2 regions of the Pseudoalteromonas sp. SWXJ133 genome follow, and region 2 is predicted to be linked to the other one. Evidence: riboswitches for the same ligand, from Rfam matches in the RefSeq annotation. Region 2 holds a riboswitch; the other holds the start of a gene.
What was found. Region 2 has a riboswitch for lysine ahead of dapA (4-hydroxy-tetrahydrodipicolinate synthase). Riboswitches for the same ligand answer to the same signal wherever they lie in the genome.

Region 1 (11,373 bases), on a different contig from region 2:
GCTGGGATATTATTGATTTAGTACGTGCTTGTTACGCGCTGCGCCCTGAAGGCATTGAATGGCCGTTAAAAGAAGACGACAGCCCAAGCTTTAAGTTAGAACATTTAACTGTAGCCAATGGTATTGAACACGCCGCAGCACACGATGCGCTAAGTGATGTAACCGCCACTATAGCACTGGCTAAATTAATAAAAGAAAAACAGCCCAAGCTGTATAACTTCTTTTTTGGTTTGCGTAGTAAAAAGGCGCTTGCTGAGTTGGTTGATGTATTTAACATGACGCCGCTGGTGCATACCACATCGCGCATACCTGCAACACAAGGCGGTACAAGCTGGGTTGCACCAATGAGCTTTCATCCGGTAAATAAAAATGCGGTTATTTGTTTTGATTTAACTCAAAACCCGCAAGTACTCATTGATTTAAACGTAGAAGAGTTACGCAAACGCTTATACACCAAACGTGTAGATTTAGCCGAGGACGATTTACCTGTTGGCTTAAAGCTGGTGCATTTAAACAAGTGCCCTATTTTAGCCCCAGCTAAAACGTTATTGCCTGAAAATGCCGCCCGCCTTGGGATTGATCGCGAGCAGTGCTTAGCTAACTTAGCTATTTTAAAAGCCAATACCGACCTTCGCGATAAAGTAACCGAAGTGTTTAACGAGCAAGGCGATTACAGCGCAACCACTAACGTTGACTACTTACTTTACGATGGGTTTACAAGCCATGCTGATAAAGCTAAGTTTGCGATTATTCGTGATGCAAAACCAGATGAATTGGCTGGATTGAAGTTAGACTTTGAAGATAAAAAGTTTAATACATTGTTGTTTAGATACCGCGCCCGTAACTGGCCTGAAACGCTAAACCAGCAAGAGCTTGACCAATGGCGCCAGTATTGCCAAAACAAGTTAATGCACGGAGAGGATCAACCGTCGATTAATGCGCAAGATTTTATGATCACCCTTGAAAACCTAGCGCATGAACATGACGACAGCGAAAAAAACCTTACAATTTTAAAGGCGTTGTATAACTACGCTCAAAGCATGTAATTTGCCTTTAGATTGTTTGTATAACGCATAAAAAACGCGACGCTTTAGCAATAAAGTGTCGCGTTTTTGTTTATAAATATCTGTACCACTTCAAAAAAGAAAAATATATTTCACAAAGAGAAACGAATGAGGAGTAAATGAGAAGACATAAGCCAAGAATAGCTTTAAATTAATCACTTACTCTAAAAGCGCAGCGCCTCATAACCTCTTTGTGAATAAATCTTACGGGCTTTGCCCGTCACGCAAGCAAGCTTCGCGTCTACGAAACAACCATAAATCTATACTTTGGCGTCTACATCTACATACTCAACGTAAACGTTACTTTTTATGCAGTGCTTCAATGCGTGCTAGTAAACTTGAGGTGTCGTATCTGCCGCCGCCGAGTGCTTGTACATCGGCGTAGTATTGATCGACCGTTGCGGTCATTGGTAAAGTAGCGCCGTTGTTTTTAGCTTCATCGAGTGCAATGCCTAAATCTTTACGCATCCAATCTACGGCAAAACCAAACTCGTATTCACCCGCCCACATTGTTTTATAGCGGTTTTCCATTTGCCACGAACCGGCTGCACCTTTAGAAATGGTTTCTATAACTTTTTCGCCATCAAGCCCTGCTTGCTTGGCAAAATGTAAGCCTTCAGCTAAACCTTGCACTGCACCAGCAATACAAATTTGATTAACCATTTTACAAAGTTGTCCCGAGCCTACGCCGCCTAACAGTTGGCTAAAACGACTAAACGCCGCCATAACTGGCTGTACTTTAGCAAATACGGCTTCATTACCACCCGCCATAACCGTTAATACACCATTTTCGGCGCCAGCTTGTCCGCCCGATACAGGCGCATCTATGAAGTCGATATTTTGCAGAGCCGCTTTTGCTGCAACTTCGCGAGCTACTTCAGCTGAGGTTGTGGTGTGATCAACCAAAATAGTGTGCGGCAACATGCCTGCTAACACGCCGTTGTCGCCATACACTACTGAGCGTAAATCGTCATCGTTACCAACACACATAAATACGATGTCGGCATTGCTGGCAGCTTCGCGCGGGGTTGGTGCAAAGCTTCCTGAATGTTTTTCAGTCCACGTTTGTGCTTTAGCTTGAGTGCGGTTATAAACGCATACGCTGTGCCCTGCTTTTGCTAAATGCCCCGCCATTGGGTAACCCATTACGCCTAAACCTATAAATGCGACTTTCATTGACATAAAAATGACCTATTAAACTGATAACTTAGAAACTAGACCTCGATTATGTCAACCGGTCGATAAAAAAGCGAATGAAAATCTTTATAAAATTTCCTTAAGCGGGAAAGGTAAGTAGGTAACCTATGGACAGTATTTATCAATTTAATGCACCACTTTTTAACAGCGAAAATTTTTCTCTTAGCCAGTTACAGGGCAAAACCGTACTTATTGTTAATACAGCGTGTAAGTGTAATTTTTCGGTGCAATTAAACGCGCTCGAAAAGCTCTATCAGCAATACAAAGGCCATGGTTTTACTGTGCTTGCGTTTCCGTGTAACCAGTTTGGCCAAAATGAGCCGCTTGATAATTTAGCCATTAAAGACTTCTACCAAGAGCAATTTAATACCTCGTTTGAGGTATTTGGTAAGGTAATGGTAAACGGGCCAGAAACACATCCGTTGTTTAATTATTTAAAATCGCATACGCGGGGTATTTCGCAAAACCGTGCTATTAAGTGGAATTTCACTAAGTTTTTAATTAACTCACAAGGGCAACTTGTTGCACGTTATGCACCGCGCACTAAGCCCGAAACACTTAAACAAGTAATAGAAAGCAACCTACTGCAAGCTGCAAAGTTAAGCGCAGCTAAAGATGGTAAAAAGGTATCTTCAAAAATACCTTTGTTTACCTCAAGTAAGGCTCCGCTTAAGGCTTAATTTAAATCAATAAAATGCGTACTACTAAAGCACAGGTTTACAAAGTAGTTTATTGTATTAGTAATAAATAATACTCCTTAAGCGTCGAGGCTATTACCATGAACATTGCTTTTTTTAGTACTCAAAAGTACGAACTGCCTTTTTTTGAACAAAGTACACGCGATCAGCGTGATATAAAAATAACGTATTTTGAGCAAGCCCTGAGCGAACAAACCGCTATTTTAGCAAGCGGGTTTGATGCCATATGCGTGTTTGTTAACGACACCGTAAACGCCGCTGTTATTGAGCAACTGGCAAGCCAAGGCATAAACACTATTTTGCTGCGTTGTGCAGGGTTTAATAACGTTGATTTAACTGCAGCAAAAGCACATAAACTAAAGGTATTACGCGTACCAGCATACAGCCCAGAAGCAGTAGCTGAGCACTGCATAGCACTTATGCTAACGCTTAGCCGTAAAACCCATAAAGCGTATAACCGCGTTCGCGAAGATAATTTTGATTTAAACGGATTACTCGGTTTTAACTTGCACAATAAAACCGTGGGTATTGTGGGCTGCGGTAAAATTGGCCTTGCGCTGTGTAACATTTTAAATGGCTTTGGCGCTAAAGTATTAGTGTGCGACCCCTACGCACAACCTGGCAATTATACTATTACCGATATAAACACCTTGCTTAGCCAAAGCGATGTGATTTCTTTGCATTGCCCACTTACCGAGCAAACTCATCATTTAATAAATGACGAGGCATTTAGTAAAATGAAAACCGGTATAATGCTCATTAACACGTCACGCGGTGCATTACTTGATAGCAAAGCGTGTATTAATGCGCTTAAAACTAAAAAATTAGGCTACTTAGGGCTCGACGTTTACGAGCAAGAGTCGGAGCTATTTTTTAAAAATCATAGCGACGAAATAAACCAAGACGATATATTCTCGCGCTTAGTGAGCTTTAAAAATGTTTTAGTAACAGGCCACCAGGGCTTTTTTACCCAAGAAGCACTCACCGAAATAGCAAATACAACCCTTCTTAACGCGCTTGAAGTAAATGAAGGCAGGCCTCTGACTAATGAGGTTTTATAAAGGCCTTGGCTATACCTAAATAACAGGTACAAAAAAAGCGAAGTGCATTTTAAACTCACTTCGCTTTATTAATCTATTTTTAGGGGCTTAGATAAAATTAACCAAAGGCAACGTTTGCAAATACCAAGGTCATTAATATTGGGCAAACAAAACGAATGTACTGAGCAAACCAGTAATGTACGCCGGTTGTTGCTTGGTGTAATTTATTACCACGCTGCCACATCCATCCTACGGTAATAAAGTAAAATAAACCCATAAGCGGTAATTGGTATTGAGTAAATAGCATAATTACCAAACCAAATAACCAATCAAAATTTAGTATAATTGCGCTTGCACACACAAGTACAACGGCGCTCACTGCCCATGTTGCTTTAGTGCGACTAACGTTATGGTTTTCGACTAAAAATGCTACCGGAATTTCGGTGGTCGATATAGTTGACGTAACCGAGGCGATAGACATTAATACAAAAAATAATAAACCAACTAATAAGCCTATTTCGCCCATGGTGCTAAATAGTGCAGGTAAAATAGCAAAAATAAGTTGTCCTTCACCAATCAGTTTACCACCACTAAATACCTCTACACCGTTGTGCTGCGCCACATAAATAGCAGGAATAATGAGTAATCCTGCTAAAAACGCAACGCTGGTATCGAGTAAGGCAACACCTACTGTAAGCTTTGGTAAATTAGCATCTGGTTGTAAGTACGAGCCGTAAATCATCATACAGCCTACACCTAACGAGAGCGAAAAGAACGCTTGCCCCATTGCGGCAATAATTAAATTAGGGTCGAGTATTTGGCTAAAATCAGGAATTAAATACGCGGCAAAGCCTTCGCTTGCGCCATCGAGTGTTGCAATGTAGGCAATTAAACCAACAAGCAACACAAGTAGCAGTGGCATTAAACGGCGCGACCAGGTTTCGATTCCCGATTTAACCCCTTTTAAAATAATACTGGCGGTTAAAATAAGCATAAGCGGCGTAAATACAAAATTACGCAGCACTGAGTCGCTATGTAAAAACTCGCTTGCGCCTGTAAAACCAAAAAAGGTTGTTATGGGTTCAATAGCGTACGAGAGCATCCACCCAGCTACTATTGAGTAAAAACTTAGCATAACAACTGCGCCCGCAAGGCCTATGTAACCTGCTGCTGCACCAACTTTACGGTTAGTGTTTTGCCATGCATCGCCCAATGCTTTTACAGGATTAGCTTGTGCTTTGTGACCTAAATAAAGTTCGGTATACAGCGCAGGGAGCGCAAGTAAAAATATAACAATAAAGTAAACCAGTAAAAATGCACCGCCACCATGGTTGGCCGCTTGCGTAGGAAAACCCCAAATATTACCCAAACCCACTGCTGCGCCAGCAGCGGCTAAAACAAAACCGAGTCGGCTTTGAAACCCATCACGCACTTGTGCCATACATCTACAAATCTGTTATTATTTTGATTATTGTGAATTAAACCATATTTCATGCCAGCTGAGTAATAAAATTGTACCCAGCCTTTATTAGTGGCGTTAACCGCTCACAATATCAGCGACTTCTTTTGCTTTAGGGCTTTTATGACTGAACACTATTTTAAAAACACCTTGAGTATTACTTCAACTCAATTGGCAAATTTGTCTTTAGCAAGTAACAGCCTTTTATTATTTAATGCTAAAACACTTGAGCTTAGTGACTTTAATTTGCCCGATTGCTTAAGCCCATTTGAGTTAACCATTATAAACCGCCGCAAAAGCCCTCAAGCTAAGCAAGAGTATTTAGCTACGCGGTTATTGTTAAAACACCTTATTAAAATAGCGCAGCCGCAACATGCGCACGTGGCGCTTAATAAAATGAGTACAGAATTTGACGAAGCAAGCTCAAAGCTGCAAATACATGTAAGTGGTGATGTTATTAATACCTGTATTTCGCATTCGCATGGTTTGGTTGGGGTCGCGCTTAATTTTGATAAAAGTGAGTTTGGTTTTGATATTGAAAAAGTAAGCCTAAAGCGCCCATTTGAAAAGCTCGCTAAGCATTTTTATCATAATGATGAAATTACACTTATTACCGAGCCCACTAATACCCAAGCCCAAGCAGATACGTTTTTTAGAATTTGGACATTAAAAGAGTCACTTGCTAAAGCCACCAGCCGCCCTATTGCACAACTACTTAGCCCCAATGTGTTTAACGAATTACATAGTGCAAAGCTGAGTGCTTGCAGTAATAGCATTACTGTAGCTGATAGCAGTGACTGCAATGTTTGTTTTGATGTAAGTGTGGTGCATAAAAAAAGCACCGACTGGCGATGCTTTTTATTAACCGACTTTGTTAATTAATTTTGTTAAGTGACTTTATTAAGTAACTTTACTAGTTAACTTTAATAAATCGCTTTCCTGAATAACCGCTTCTTAATAGTAAAATTATTTAAGCAGCAAAATCGTTTTCTAATAAACGGCTATGAATAGACTGCACCACGTTATCTGACTCAGTTTGCTCTACTAAAAAGCACAGGTTGTGCTTACTAGCACCGTGACAAATTAGTCGAATATTAAAGTCTTTTAATACACTCATTAAGTTCATTTCGTGTTGGCGTAATTGAATCTCAGAACCAATAAGTGCCACCAATGTTAGGTTGTTTTCTACCGATACATGGCAAAATTCTGCAAGCTTATCTAGGCACTCTTGATCAAGCTCTGGTCGCGATGCGTTTTGCGCGTTATCAAGGGTTATAGCTACGCTGATTTCTGATGTGGTTACCAAATCGACCGATATATTGTATTCACTTAATAGTGTAAATACGCGTGCTAAAAAGCCACTTGCTAGGAGCATTTCTGGGCTTTTAAGCGTAAGCAATATTTGGTTTTTACGTTGCGTTACTGCGCGTATACCTGGTTGCTGCGATTTTTCGCGCTCAATCCATGTACCGCCACGCTCTGGCTCGCGGCTAGAGCCTACAAATACATTAATGTGGCTACGGCTCGCTGGTAAAATAGTCGCTGGGTGCAATACTTTTGCGCCAAAGGTCGCCATTTCAGCGGCTTCGTCAAAACTTAAACGTGCAATTGGCGTCGCTTTTGCGCATAAACGCGGGTCGGTGCTAAAAATACCCACTACGTCGGTCCAAATATGCACACTTTTAGCGTTAATTGCTTCAGCTAGTAATGCAGCGCTATAGTCAGAACCACCACGTCCAAGCGTTGTTGTTTGACCGTACTCGTCGCTGCCAATAAAGCCCTGAGTCACAATTACTTGAGCGTCTAATAACGGGATTAAATGTTCTTTAGCAGCTTGCGCTGTGGCTGCAACATTAGGCGTTGCTTTACCAAATTGGCTGTCGGTTTTAAGCACCTTGCGCACATCAAAGCGATCGGCATTTAAACCTTGTAAACGAAGTACCTGTGCAAATAAATACGACGATAAACGCTCACCAAAGCTAAGTAGCTCGTCGTGTTGCTGATCGGTTGTTAGTGACTCTTGAGCCAATGTTTGAAATGCTTTTAGGGTTTCGTTAAAGCCAACCGCTAAATCGGCATCTAGCGATAACTCATCTAAAATAGTGTGTTGAATAGCAAGCACGCCGTTTATGTGTTCTTGACGCTCACTTGAGGTAATACTTGGTTTGCACAGTGCAACTAAGTGGTTAGTTACGCCGGCACTAGCGCTCACGGCAACAATACGTACGCTTTTATCTGCAACAATAATTTCGCTACAGCGACTCATCGCTTCAAAGTTTGCAACACTTGTTCCGCCAAACTTGGCAACGATGTAATCTGATTTTGCGCTTAACTCTGTTTGAGGCACTGTTTGTGGCGCTGATTGGGTAGTCATTTAGTCTCCTTTCGCGGTATCCAAACCGCAATAAAACAAGAAGAACTTGGCAAAGGAATGCTTGAAGATAAGTCCACTGCCAGAAGCTCTCCACCTATATTGGTGACAGTTTTGAGGATTCAGCCCCATAAACCGAAAAGCAATGACGACGTACCATTATTTTCCTCGGCGAGTACTTCCCTCCTTAATGATCATCGGCATTCGTCGCCTAACATTAAGTACCTAAGTATCGCACCTCTTCTGAATGCTTTATTAACCAGTGGCTAATAAAACAAAACCCCACTAAGTAGCGGGGCTTTGAAAGTTATCGTTTAGACGTCTAGCTGTCAAGCATTTAATAATTTATGCATCAAATAAAACTGCCCATGTAATACGAGCCTGCATAACCTACGGTGTAGCAAATTAATAAATGCAGCGATAAACGCAAGTAGCTCATAAAGGTAAGCGCTTTAACTTTACTCATGGCAATAATGCCTGCAGCCGACCCAATGATAAGCATTGAACCGCCCACGCCCGTTGCATACGTAAACGACAACCAGTGCTGTTGGCTCATTACTATATCGGCTTTTAATAAAGCAGCAGTAAGCGGTACGTTATCGACCCCCGCTGATAATATGCCCATTAAGTAGTTTGCGTACTCGGGTGCCATTACCGTATATAGGTCAGTAAATTTACTCAACATACCAATTTCTTTAAGTGCGCCTACAAGTAAAAGTACACCTACAAAAAACAATAATGTGTCGTATTCTATATCGCGAACAAAATCGATTATGTCTTTGTTTATGTCTTTTTTGCGCATTAAAAATTGCGCTACTAAAAACATTACTGATAAGCCAAACAAAAAGGTGAGTAAAGGCGGTACGCTGTAAATTACACTCAGCGTAAGTGTGCTAATTACGGTAGATAAAAATATAACAGCAATGGTAATGTCGGTTTTTTCAATGCGGGTTTTACCTGCACCGGCAAATTCAACTCGCCCTTTCATACCGATAGACAGTAGCGCAGCTAGAAGCATAACGCTTGCAAGTGCTGGCGCTATAAGTAGCAATAAATGAGCAATGGTTACTTTGCCATCTAAAAATATCATCAGTGTGGTTACGTCACCGGTTATTAGCGATACCCCACCTGAGTTAACCCCAAACACAATAAGCGTGGCGTATTTAATGAGTTTTTTAGGTTCAAGTTTTAACGACATAACAACCGCGAGCGATATAAGCGTAGCTGTTACGTTATCTGAAATCGACGAAAACAAAAATGCAAAACCACCCACCAAAAACATCAGCTTTCTTTCGCTAATACTTTTTGGCATAACACGATGCACAATATTTTCTATAAACCCCTTTGAATTTAAATACGCTACAAAGGTCATTGCAGCCATTAAAAATAACCATAGAGAGGCAATTTCTAAAATATTTTCATTTAAAAGGTGTTGAATCGTATCGGGGCTTTGCCCGTGTAGAGGGTATATAAAAAGAAGAATCCAGCAAAGCGTACCAAAAAACAGCGTGGTTTTAGCTTTATTGACATGGATTATATCTTCTATAACGATCAGTAAAAAAGCAATCGCTATTAGGGTTAGAATAATCGAGGAAACCATGGTAGTTAAACAACCTTTGATTTAGTTTTTAAAAAACACACAAATAACGTTCCATTTCATGTGCCTATTTTCGGCGCGAATTTTAGCACTGCCTCTATGCAAAAACTATTATTAAATGGTCTTAAAAACGAATACTATATACAGACAAGGTTAATTAAAAATACGTAATAATGAGTATGAACACAATACTCAATAATAAAATACTAGGATGTTGTAACCTCTTATGATCCCAGCTAAAAAGCTACTAAACACCATAACTGAACATTGGGGTGTATTAGAGCTATTATTTAAACGTTTTAAAATGGCTGACTTTAGCCTGAAAGACGTACAAAACGCCATTAAACAAAAACAGCCTACTTGGTCAAACGAGCGTATTTATAAAGAAACAAATCGTTTGTTAAACCAAGATATTTTAATTCCACTGGCTAAATCCTCTCAGCTTGAAATAAATCGTGCCATTGCCGATTTTGCTACTTTTTTACTGCAAGAAGAACATTTAGGCTTAGCACAAGAAATTAGCGTATTAGTCGACGACCTCGCACGTTTAGGTAATCGCCTAGATAACGCTGGCGAAATAGAAGACTTTGACGACTTACGCCGCTTTAGCCGCATTATGGATGATCGGGTGCGTAAAATAATGAAGCTCTATACGCACAACGAAAATGCTATTTTAAATATTGTTGAACAAGCTAAATCTAATAATGCGGTGCAATCGCTGCAAAAGCGTTATAAAGCGGTAATAGAAGCCTTTGACGAATACATAGAGCCCATGCTTGAAATGGTTGATATTCGTGGTGAATTTCATGCGTGCTTTACCCTCATTGAAGAACAAATAAGTAAGCAAATTATTCATATTGAGCGATCGGGTAAAGCCTACAATGACAAACGTATGTTAGAGCAATTACGTACCCGTATATTAGAGATGCATTTAGTGGGCAGAGAAAGCTTACGTAAAAGTGCCGATATGCTTATGCCGCTGCGCGAAGAGCTTCGCCGTAATAACTTAATAACTCGCCAAGCAGCCAAAGTACTTGGGCTTGTGCGTAAAAATGGCGTAGACAATATGCTAAGTGCGGTACAACCACATTTTGTGAGCGACGCGCAGCGATACTCGCTTGGTCAGCAGCGCCATATTGTGGCTTACATGGCAAGCTTGGTTGAATTTGAACACGAAGAATACCAACTGCCAGATCAGCAAGATGTGCCTGCATTTGTTACGCCTAATATTCCTGACTACAACGATGTTAAAACCAGCTTTGCTAAGCGCTTTAATAAAAAACGCAAAAAGCCGCAGCCCTTGCTGCAATTTTTAGACGAAAGCTACCCAGATCTCGATGCCGACGAAATGCTATTTTTGTATCAAAAATTAGTCAGCGACAGCGATATTAAAATAATTCAAAGCGATGAAAAAGCCCGCGTAAAAATTGCCGGTCAGCACTTTTCTTTATACCCATTTAATTCAGAGCCTCAGCCAGATACAAAGGCAGATAAGTAACTCTTATGATAGAAACTAGCACAACACACATAAACTTAGACGAGCTAACCCATCTACAAGCCATTAATAAAAAATTAGTAGCGGGTTACCATATTTGCGAGCAAGACAACGTAATGTGGCAAGAGCTTGACCAACACATAGAAAGCTACAGCGCCTTATTTACAGCCCTAGGCAACGATTTAAAACGCGACAGCCGTGGCTTTTATTATTTTGGTAGCGACGAAAGCACGCCAAATATGGGCAAAATATCTCGCGCTATCGCACTCACCATTTACATTTTAATTGAGCACTACGCCAATACGGGTAAAGACCCAATGCGCGCATTGTTTGACGACGTAAACGATTTAGAACTCATGCAAACGCTGGTGCAAATTAACAAACACTTGTTTGATCAGCTTGAGATATTTTCGGGATCTGATTTACGTAAAGATGTTTACCTGCGCATGGTG
Region 2 (11,373 bases):
GGTGTTGTTTAATCGTGCAGAACAAATATATGGTGCGCCAAAGAGTTAGCGCACCAAAACGATATGATTAACCTAGCAGTTCATCAAATAAATTAAACAACTGATCTAGTTCTTCAATGGTGTTGTAGTGCATACAACCAATGCGCACTACACCGCCTTTATCAAGCACATCTAATTGCTTGCACAAACCTTGCGCGTAAAAATTACCATCCCACACACAAATATGCTGCTTACCTAAAAATTCTGAAACGGCGCGTGGCTCAAGCCCTTCAAAAATTAAAGCAAAAGTAGGTGTACGCTCATTTAAGCGATCAAAGTCATCAATACCAAACAACTTAATGCGTGGGTAGTTTACCAAGCGCGTTAAAAAGTGCTCACTAAGCGCCATTTCGTGTTGTTTAGTTTTAGCAAAAGCTATGCTTAGCTTTTCGCGGCGTGAATGGCTATCGTCAAGTTCGCTAATTGCTGCAATGTAATCAACAGCTGCGATAAAACCCGCCATGGCTTCAAAGCTTTGTGTGCCGGTTTCCCAGCGGCCTGGTGCTACGTCTTTAGCTGGCTCAACTTTATAAGGTGTAAACCCGTCTAAATGTTCTTTTTTACCGTAAACCATACCTAAATGCGGGCCAAAAAACTTATATGCAGAGCAGGCTAAAAAGTCGCAATCAAGCGCTTGCACGTCTACAAGTTCGTGCGGTGCGTAATGTACGGCATCAACATAAACAAGTGCGCCTACAGCGTGAGCAAGCTCTACAATACGTTTAATATTATTAATTGAACCTGTGGTATTTGAAGCGTAAGTTACCGCTACAAGCTTAGTGTTGCTGTTTAATAAGCTTTCAAACTGCGCCATATCTAAGCTGCAATCTGCTTCGTTAATAAGCGCTGTATTTACCTTTACGCCTTTATCTTCTGCGGCTTGTTGCCACGACGATACATTTGAGAAATGATCGGCATTGGTTACAATTATTTCATCGCCAGCCTGCCAGTCACGTGAAATTGCACGGCTAAAGCTAAATGTTAGGCTGGTCATGTTTGGACCAAACACAATTTGTTGTGAGCTAGGTGCATTAAGTAAGTCAGCGGCGGCTTGGCGCGCATTAGCCATCAACTCAACCGTTTTATCACTAGAAAAAAACGCGCCACCTAGGTTCGAATTATAACGACCTAAATAAGCTGTCATCGCATTAAGCACCGATGTTGGTACCTGCGAGCCACCCGGTCCATCTAAGAATATTGGCGATTTACCATCAACGTTTTGCATTAATGCAGGAAACTGCTCACGTAATTGCGTTATGTTCATGCTTATTCCTTAAGACGTTAATACAAAACAATCCAGGTAACCTGGTTTGCTAGCATCAATTTTGTTCATAGGTGTTGCGTTGTGCCACACTTGACGGTCGTTTATTAATGCAAACATGCCGTCTTTTATTTCCATTTTAAAACAAGGCTCAGCTTGCTTGTTTTCGTATACAAGTAGCTCGCCGCCTTCTAAGTTCTCGTGAGAAACGCCGCATATACATACATGGTCAAAACCATCTTGATGCACGCCTTCTGGCGCTGCCGGCGTATCGCTGTTAATTGCAAGCATACGGAACTGATGTATTTCAATATCACGCTGCTCATCAATACCGGTAAGTTGGCGAAACTCATTTACAATGCTTTTCATGCCTTCTGACTCAAGTAAACTTTGCTCTAAGTTTTCGTAAGTACGCTCTACATTACCTTGAAAAGTATTAATTGAATCGTCTTGAACAAATGCTTTGGCTTGCTGTAGCTTTATTTCACCATCTTGCATTTTAACTACTGAGTAACGACGTTTACGAAAGGCGCCATCTGCATAAGGATTTGCAGGCAGGTTATCAAAAGAAGGCTTAACCAAATCAATATTTGCTTGGTTAACAAAACGTAGTTGCAGTAAATTCTGGTTGTTTAATGCTGTCATAAAATCTCGCCTAAAATAATGAGAATATTGATGAGGATTTTAATGCATTTTGATAGGATTTTTTGCGCGATTACTTACTTTAAAAGCAACTTAAGACTAGATTTAATACAATAATATAAAAAAAGAAGCATGAACTATCTAATATTTATTTTAGCCAATAAAAAACCCGCCTAAGCGGGTTTTTAAACAAACTCTAAAAATTATACAGCTTGTTGAATAATCACGTTGTCTGCTTTTTTAGTGTAAGCAGGCATGCGGTGGAAGTTCAAGTAACGGTATGTATCTGACGCCGTTGCATTGATCTTCGCAGCATATTCTTGGTACTCAGCGACTGTTGGTAATTTACCAATGATTGCAGCAATTGCAGCAAGCTCAGATGATGCTAAGAATACGTTTGCGCCATTACCTAAACGGTTAGGGAAGTTACGTGTAGAGGTAGACACAACCGTTGCTTTATCTGCAACACGTGCTTGGTTACCCATACATAGTGAACAACCTGGAGTTTCGATACGTGCGCCAACACGACCAAAAATACCATAGTAACCTTCTTCTGTAAGTTGGTCTTTGTCCATCTTAGTAGGTGGAGCAACCCAAAGCTGAGTCGGAAGTTGACCTTTAAAGCCATCAAGCAACTTACCAGCAGCACGGAAGTGACCAATGTTAGTCATACAAGAACCGATGAATACTTCATCAATTTTCTCGCCAGCAACATCAGAAAGAAGACGCGCATCATCAGGGTCATTTGGAGCACAAAGAACAGGTTCTTTAATCTCAGCTAAATCAATTTCAACGATATGCTTGTACTCTGCATCAGCGTCAGCTTCCATTAGTTCTGGGTTAGCTAACCAATCTTGCATTGCAGTAATACGACGTTCAATCGTACGTACATCACCGTAACCTTCAGAAATCATCCACTTAAGCATAACAATGTTTGATTCTAGGTATTCAGAGATAGACTCTTTAGATAACTTAACAGTACAACCTGCTGCCGAACGCTCTGCAGATGCATCTGATAATTCAAACGCTTGCTCAACAGTTAGGTGTTCAACGCCTTCAATTTCTAGTACGCGACCAGAGAATTCGTTAATTTTACCTTTTTTCTCAACTGTTAATAAACCTTGTTTGATACCGTAGTAAGGGATTGCATGAACAAGGTCACGTAGAGTGATACCTGGTTGCATTTCGCCTTTAAAACGAACCAAAATAGATTCAGGCATATCAAGCGGCATAACACCAGTTGCTGCTGCGAATGCTACTGCACCCGAACCTGCTGGGAATGAAATACCTAATGGGAAACGTGTATGTGAATCACCACCAGTACCTACGGTATCTGGTAATAACATACGGTTTAACCACGAGTGAATAATACCATCACCTGGACGAAGTGAAACACCGCCACGGTTCATGATGAAATCAGGAAGCGTATGGTGAGTGCTTACATCGATAGGCTTAGGATAAGCTGATGTATGACAGAATGACTGCATTGTTAAATCTGCAGAGAAACCTAAACATGCTAGATCTTTAAGTTCATCACGTGTCATAGGACCTGTTGTATCTTGCGAACCAACAGTTGTCATTTTAGGCTCACAGTACTGACCTGGGCGAATACCTGCAACGTTACATGCTTTACCAACCATTTTTTGCGCTAGTGTGAAGCCTTTATCAGAAACTTCTGTTGCTGTTGGTACTTTAAATGTATCAGTTGCACCTAAGCCAAGAGATGTACGCGCTTTATCAGTTAAACCACGACCGATAATTAGTGGAATACGACCACCAGCACGAACTTCATCTAAAATCACATCAGATTTAAGCTCAAAAGTAGAAATCACTTTATCAGTACCATGTTGCTTAACAACACCTTCGTACGGATAAATGTCGATTTGCTCGCCCATGTTGAGTTCATCAACATTTAATTCGATTGGTAATGCGCCTGAATCTTCCATTGTATTGAAGAAGATTGGAGCAATTTTATTACCTAAACATACACCGCCAACACGCTTGTTTGGTACAAACGGGATATCATCGCCCATAAACCAAAGTACAGAGTTAGTTGCAGACTTACGAGAAGAACCCGTACCAACAACATCACCTACGTAAGCAAGTGGTAAACCTTTAGTTTTTAATTCTTCAATCTGAGTAATTGGACCAACTTCGCCCGCTTTATCAGGTGTAATACCATCGCGTTCAATTTTTAGCATTGCTAAAGCATGAAGTGGGATATCTGGACGAGACCATGCATCTGGTGCAGGAGACAAGTCATCAGTATTTGTTTCGCCAGTTACTTTGAATACAGTAACTGAGATCTTTTCAGCAACAGCTGGCTTATTAGTAAACCATTCTGCATTTGCCCAAGACTCAATAATTTGCTTAGCGAATGTATTACCTGCTTTTGCTTTTTCTTCTACATCGTAGAACGCATCAAACATAAGTAATGTATTTGAAAGGCCTTTAACTACGATTGGTGCAAGTGTTTCGTCATCAAGTAGGTCAATCATTGGTGCGATATTGTAACCGCCCAACATTGTACCTAATAATTCTGCCGCTTTTTCTTTAGAAACAAGTGGAGAATTAGTTTCACCTTTAGCTACAGCTGCTAAGAAGCCCGCTTTAATATAAGCAGCATCATCAACACCTGCTGGTATACGCTGAATGAACAAATCTAAAATGAATTCTTCTTCACCTGCAGGTGGAGTTTTGATTAATTCAATAAGATCAGCAGTTTGCTGAGCATCTAATGGCGCTGGTACGATACCTAACGCGGCACGTTCTTCTACGTGTTTACGATATTCTTGTAGCACAATATTGCCCTCTTGGTGACGTGAAAGTATCCGGTAGCGCTTCAAGCGCAAATAAGTTACCCAATACTCATAGTATTCTAACGCGTAATTATAAAGCTTTTATGGATAGATGAAAATCCATCCAGTTACGCAACTGATTATACCGATTATAAATACTATGAATAGTGGTTGTAGTAAAAACTATTTTCATGAATACTTGTTAAGTAAGAATCATTACTATTTATAAGCATAACCACTTTAATACACGCATAAAAAAACCCAGCCTAAGCTGGGTTTTTACATATAAATAACTATTAACGCTTAACTTTTACTTTCTCTACTGTAGTTAATTGCGCTTCAACACGACGATTTTCTGCGTTTGCAGCGCGTGTGTTGGCTGAGTTTTTAAGGCGTGTTTCGCCGTAACCCACAGTAGAAATACGTGATTTCTCAATACCGTCTTTCGTTAATTCAGAAGCTACATCTTTAGCACGCTTTTCAGAAAGCGATTGATTATAAGTTGCATCACCAGGAGCAGAAGCATGGCCTTCTAATACTACAGTTACTTCACTGTTCTCTTTCATGAAATCAGCAACTTGCTTAATATCACCAAAAAATTCATTTGGTACATTAGCAGCGTCATGAGGGAAAGTTACTAATAACTTTACAGTTACTTCTTTATCTTCGTATACAGTACAACCTTTAGCATCAACAGCATCTACCATTGGTGTGTTAGCACACTCGTCGTTAGCGTCAATAACACCATCGTTATCACTGTCTAACGGAGCTGCAGCAACAGGTTCTGGAGCAGCCTGAACTGGCTCTGCTGGCGAAGAGTTCTGACCAAATAAGTAGTTAATACCTAATTTAGCACCTACGTCAGTGTAACCACGGTCAAGACCTTGGTATACAGATGTTTCAGCGTTAACAAATAAGCCATCTGTAATGAAATGTTGGTAACCAATACCTGCATTTAAGAACGTATTATCTGTAGCTACTTGCATTTCCTTAACACCGAATAAACCGTAGAAAGGGCCACCGCCAAAGTGGTAAAGAGCATCAATACCGTAACGTTCACCATCAACATCGTCACGATTACCATTTGGGATCGGAGCTGCTAAAAATGCGTTAAAATCCATATCAGCATACTCAAGGCGTGCGCTCCAGTAATCACTGAAACGGTAACCAACTTCAGCACCCCAACTTGCAGACTCATTAACTTCTAGGTCTTGGTACATGTTTAAATTTTTCCAAGATGCGTCGTAGTAATCACCAAACACACCAATGTAGAAACCTTCTTCTTTATCTGCAGCAAATGTAGATGCGCTAGTTGCAGCCAACGCGATTGCGATTGTAAGTGATTTTAATTTCATTGTTTTCTTCCCATTTTTAACAACTAATAAATTGTAGCTAATGAACTCTAGCTCAACCAGTTTTGTACAGATTACCTGAGCTTTTGTTAATCGATACTTAACGAAAAATAAAGTTTATAACTTTCTTCAATACGTAGTAACAACACATGATCACTTACTATAGACGAAATTAAAGTCTTGATATAAAAATAAGTATAGTAGCTATTGTAAATTAGTACTCAGTAAGAGATGTAGAGCAATTAAATTAAAAATACTCATAAATCATAGAAGATTGTTGGATCTTAATTCGGCGCATAATAACACCAGTGTTTATATTCCCCAACATGTGTGCTCACATATGATTAAAAATGACTCTTTTTAATCATATGGTTACATCACAATATAATAATTAAGTACCACAAAAAGTCTGGTAGTCATTATCATTTATCGGTGTAGCTTGAAATTCCGGTAGTTGCTCACTGTCAGAATACGGATTACCCGCTATTTTTATAAAACGTTGTAGTAACTCACTAGACCCTGCAGCATTATACTCTGCAATTATTTTTTCGATCACATGATTACGCGGTATTACACGAGGATTTGCCGCTCTCATTACTTCATAACTATTATCGTCGGTTAAGCTTACCCACTTAGCTCTCCATTCAATTAGCGACTCTGGTATTACTACTTCTTCTTTTAAGGATTCAGTAAGCGCATCGAAAGTATTGGTGTAGTCGAGCTGGTTATCTTTTAATAGTGTTAACAACTCTGCGATTAACTCGCCGCTACTATTACAAGATTCATTTAAACCCAGTTTTTGTGCCCACATAGCCGTAAACTCAGTATTAAATTGCTCAGCAAAACTATTAATAAATGGCGTCATTAGCGAAACAGCTTGCTCGTCATCATCACTAATAAGAGGTATTAAACTTTCAGCTAAGCGAGCACAGTTCCAATTTGCCATATTAGGCTGATTACCAAATGCATAACGCCCTTGTTTATCAATAGAGCTAAATACAGTATCAAAGTCAAAGCTGTTCATCATCGCACACGGACCGTAATCAATGGTTTCCCCGCTCACTAGCGTATTATCGGTATTCATTACTCCATGAATAAAACCAACACGCATCCAACTGATAACTAATTTAACTTGGTTTTTAATGACAGCCCCTAAAAATGCTAAATAACGCTGCGATCCTGTATCGGTTATTTCTGGGTAGTGTCGCTCTATAGCTAAATCGGCTAAATTTTTAAGCCCTTCAACATCGCCTTGCGTCGCTAAATATTGAAACGAGCCAACACGAATATGACTGGTTGCTAAACGAGTAACTATTGCGCCTGCTTGTGGTGGATTACGATAAACCGTTTCACCACTACCAACGACCGCTAAGCAACGTGTGGTTTTAATGCCTAGTGCATGCATTGCCTCGCTCATTACGTATTCACGAATAGCAGGACCAAGTGCGCAACGTCCATCTCCCCCTCTTGAGTAAGGAGTAGCACCAGAGCCTTTTAATTGAATATCCCACAACTGGTTTTTATCATCATTAATAGCGCCCAGTAAATGCGCTCGTCCATCACCTAAACGTGGTGAAAAATGCCCAAATTGGTGCCCAGAGTAACCAAGTGCTACTGCAGGAATAGCCTGTTTTTCGTTACCACTAAAAATATTGGCACGTAAGTCGTCAGCAACATTAATATTAAATTGTTTTGCTAAACCATCGTTCCACAGCAATAACTGAGGAGAGGCAACACTTGCAGGAAAATCTTCAATGGCAAAGTTTTCCGTAATGTCTGTGTATCTTGGCACTAATTTCATGATAGTTCCTATTATTGCTGGCTTATACCAACACGGTTATCGCCTACACCATAGGCCACAATTAAGCTTAGTTCTTGCATGCTTAAACCACTTTGCTTTTGCATTTCATTAAAAAAAGCTTGGGCTGCACTCAGTGACTTTTTAGTTTGTAAGCCACCGTCTATAATTTTATGAGCACGTAAGTAATTCTCTACATCGCGTGATAATAAAAAGGTATCTTTACCAAGTGCTCGCAGCGCATAAGGTCCTGTATTTCCGCCTAAACGCGAACCATGCTTTTTTAAATACGCCCATAAACCAATAATATCGTCTGTTGGCCAATTAGCGACAAACTGGCTAAAACTGCCATGCTCTTGTGCTATTTCGTGGATCATGTAAGCATTTTCGGTAATTGTTTTTACTTTTTTGTAGTTACGAACAATACGCTCATCCGTTGCTTTTTGTTCTAGCATATCGGGTGGCATCATTAATAATTTATCAACGCTAAAATCCCAAAAAACCTCTCTAAAGCCCGGCCACTTATTATTAATTACTGACCAATAAAAGCCGCTTTGAAATACTTTTCGAGTAAATTCTTCAAGCCAATCGTCGTCACTTAACGTGCTTAGTTGTTTTTTAGATAGCGGTTTTGCAAGTAATAACTTAAGCATTTTTTCAGAGCCTTTTCGCTCTACCGCTCGCTTATAAATATCGCTAAATTTTTCCATCTGATTAATGCCTTACTTCTACTATGGGGCTAGTGTACGAGAAAAGCACCCAATACGTAACCACCCCTCTTTTCGATGAATTAATCTGTATTTAGTAGCTTGACATCCAGATGGCTAAAATGCTTTAATCGCTGCAATTACCCTATTTAAATTGCACAGGCTTGTAAGTTTTTACTCTACAAACAGGTGCAAAGGGCTAGAAGAGGTGCGTTATTCAGGTAGTGTATGTTAGGAGCGCAAACTCCAGTGAACATACGTGAGGGGAATTAACGCCGAGAAGTAATCACTTTTGCGAGGTGTTTATTTCGGGCGACTAGGTTGAACCCTAGCGACTGTCACCAATAGCTGCTTATAAAAAGCAGCTTATTAGTTTGGTGGAGAGCTTCTGGTCTTAAATATTAAGGCCGTGCGCCCTATTATTTTAAGCCCATTCGCTCTTCGAATTATTAGTTCGAACGACGTTAATGCGGCTCCTTCCATAAAGCTTTTTTAACTCTTCGAATAATACCAATTGCATTAAATTAGTTATCGCTAAAATGATCACGTTTTTAATAAAATTGGTACAAATTATAAGTTCGTGAGAGATGATCAACAACTTCAATTTAAACGACTACTCATTGTGGACCGCGCTCGTTACGCCATTTGATCAACACGGCGATGTTGACTACAACACGTTAACCAAGCTGGTTAGCGATCAAGAAGCGGCACATAACGGTATTTTACTACTTGGCAGTACAGGCGAAGGTTTAGCACTAACGCTAAAAGAGCAACAAGCCATTGTTGAACACGTGTGCCAACTAAAACCAGCGGTACCATTAATGGTTGCTGTTGGCGGTAGTAATCTAAAGCAACAAATTGAGTGGGTTAACTACTGTAATAAACTACCTATTCATAGCTTTTTACTTGGCTCGCCGCTTTATGCAAAACCCGGTGCTATAGGTCAAACCCATTGGTTTGAAAGCCTACTTAATGCAAGCGCTCACCCGTGTATGCTTTATAACGTACCGGGTCGAAGTGCTATTAGCATTCCAACGGCAACAATTCAAAACCTACAAAACAATAAAAATTTATGGGCGTTAAAAGAAGCGAGCGGCAGCATTGCTCAGTTTGAGGCTTATCGACAAGCAGCGCCTAATTTAGCTATTTTTAGTGGCGACGATGCGCTAATGCCTTATTTTGCTCAAGCTGGTGCAAAAGGTTTAGTGTCAGTAGCTGCAAACGCATGGCCGGTGCAAACGCATGAATTTGTAAAGCGTAGTTTAAGCGGTCAATACCCTAATTTATTTGCTCAGTGGTCAAGCGCTATTAATAGCCTATTTGCTGTCGCAAACCCTATTCCCGTAAAGGTATTAATGCATTTGCAAGGGCGATTAACAAGCCCGCAATTGCGTCCACCTTTAACACACCTTGAGTTAACTCAAACCGATTGCATCACAACTGCAAACAACACCATTTTATCTTGGCATTAAACACAGGTTTTTATAATGAGCTGGTTAGAACTATTAAATAATTTAGAATCGGGCGCAGTACGCGCAGCATCACAAAACGAAAGCGGCCAATGGCAAGCTAACGTAGAAGTAAAACAAGGCATTTTAGAAGCCTTTAAAAATGGCACTAATACTGAGTTTGCAGGTGGCTTTGTTGATAAGCATAACCTAGCTCCGCAAGAATTTAGTACTGAAGATGGCGTACGTATGGTGCCAGGTGGCTCTAGTGTTCGCCGTGGTGCTTATGTTGCTAAAGGCACCATTATTATGCCACCAGCGTATGTAAACATTGGTGCATACATCGACGAAGGCACAATGGTTGATAGCCATGCATTAGTTGGTTCGTGTGCGCAAGTAGGTAAAAACGTACATTTAAGTGCTGCAGTGCAGCTTGGTGGTGTACTTGAGCCAATTGGTGCAAGCCCAGTCGTTGTAGAAGACGATGCTTTTATTGGTGCAGGCTGTATTATTGTTGAAGGCGTAGTCATTAAAAAAGGCGCAGTACTTGCCCCTGGCGTGCGTTTATCAGCGACTATTCCGGTATACGACTGCGTAAACGAGCGCCAACTTGATAAAGGCGAGCCAATCCCTGAGTACGCTATTGTAATACCAGGCTCTCGCCCTGCTTCAAACGAATGGGCGCGCGAGCAAGGCTTAAGTATGTCGTGTGCGTTAATTGTTAAATACCGCGACGAGAAAAGCGATGCATCGTTATTGCTTGAAGAGGTTTTACGATAATGAGTTTTTTGAGCACGCCTATCAAAGCCGCTGTAAATACAATTACACAACAACTTGATACACCTTTTTTTGTTTACGACTTAGATAAACTAAACACGCATCTTGCGCGTTTAGTTGCGCAAACCGACGTAAAACTATGGTACGCCGTTAAAGCAAATCCATTGTCTAAAATTATTCAAAGCTTAGACAACGCTGGTTTTAATTTTGACGTAGCAAGTAAAGGTGAGCTTGAGCAAGTACTAGCACAAGGTATTAGCTCACAGCGCGTGCTCAACACAGGGCCTGCAAAAAGCCCTAAACAAATTAAACACTTTATTGAGCGCGGCGTGCGTATATTCGTAGCCGAAAGCCTCAATCAAGTACATTGGTTAAACCAACAAGCACAATTACAAAATACGCAGTTACAAGTATTACTGCGAGTGCAATTACGCTGGCCTGAAGGTGAAAAAAACCCACTGGGCGGCGACAGCCTCACACCATTTGGTTTGGGTTGTGATGAGTGGCAAGCGCTCAATGTAACCGACTACCCTGCACTTAAGTTTGACGGC

Region 1: another riboswitch for lysine. It lies ahead of lysC (lysine-sensitive aspartokinase 3); the one in region 2 lies ahead of dapA (4-hydroxy-tetrahydrodipicolinate synthase).

The regions. Positions count from the first base shown of each region.
Region 1 covers NZ_JADYXJ010000011.1:34,060-45,432, forward strand. Annotated here, with positions in the region: gene sbcB (exodeoxyribonuclease I) at 1-1,046, shown strand, start outside; gene I6F40_RS10290 (NAD(P)-dependent oxidoreductase) at 1,365-2,246, opposite strand; gene I6F40_RS10295 (glutathione peroxidase) at 2,369-2,941, shown strand; gene I6F40_RS10300 (2-hydroxyacid dehydrogenase) at 3,040-4,020, shown strand; gene I6F40_RS10305 (sodium-dependent transporter) at 4,118-5,440, opposite strand; gene I6F40_RS10310 (4'-phosphopantetheinyl transferase family protein) at 5,582-6,340, shown strand; gene lysC (lysine-sensitive aspartokinase 3) at 6,429-7,832, opposite strand; lysine riboswitch at 7,908-8,080, opposite strand; gene nhaD (sodium:proton antiporter NhaD) at 8,182-9,429, opposite strand; gene I6F40_RS10325 (hypothetical protein) at 9,653-10,924, shown strand; gene I6F40_RS10330 (condensin complex protein MksE) at 10,930-11,373, shown strand, end outside.
Region 2 covers NZ_JADYXJ010000023.1:9,144-20,516, reverse strand. Annotated here, with positions in the region: gene I6F40_RS15300 (2OG-Fe(II) oxygenase) at 1-49, shown strand, start outside; gene I6F40_RS15295 (cysteine desulfurase-like protein) at 68-1,303, opposite strand; gene I6F40_RS15290 (2OG-Fe dioxygenase family protein) at 1,313-1,945, opposite strand; gene acnB (bifunctional aconitate hydratase 2/2-methylisocitrate dehydratase) at 2,146-4,743, opposite strand; gene I6F40_RS15280 (OmpA family protein) at 5,037-6,095, opposite strand; gene I6F40_RS15275 (protein adenylyltransferase SelO) at 6,484-7,893, opposite strand; gene I6F40_RS15270 (DNA-3-methyladenine glycosylase I) at 7,905-8,600, opposite strand; lysine riboswitch at 8,793-8,993, shown strand; gene dapA (4-hydroxy-tetrahydrodipicolinate synthase) at 9,185-10,069, shown strand; gene I6F40_RS15260 (2,3,4,5-tetrahydropyridine-2,6-dicarboxylate N-succinyltransferase) at 10,085-10,825, shown strand; gene I6F40_RS15255 (PLP-dependent decarboxylase) at 10,825-11,373, shown strand, end outside.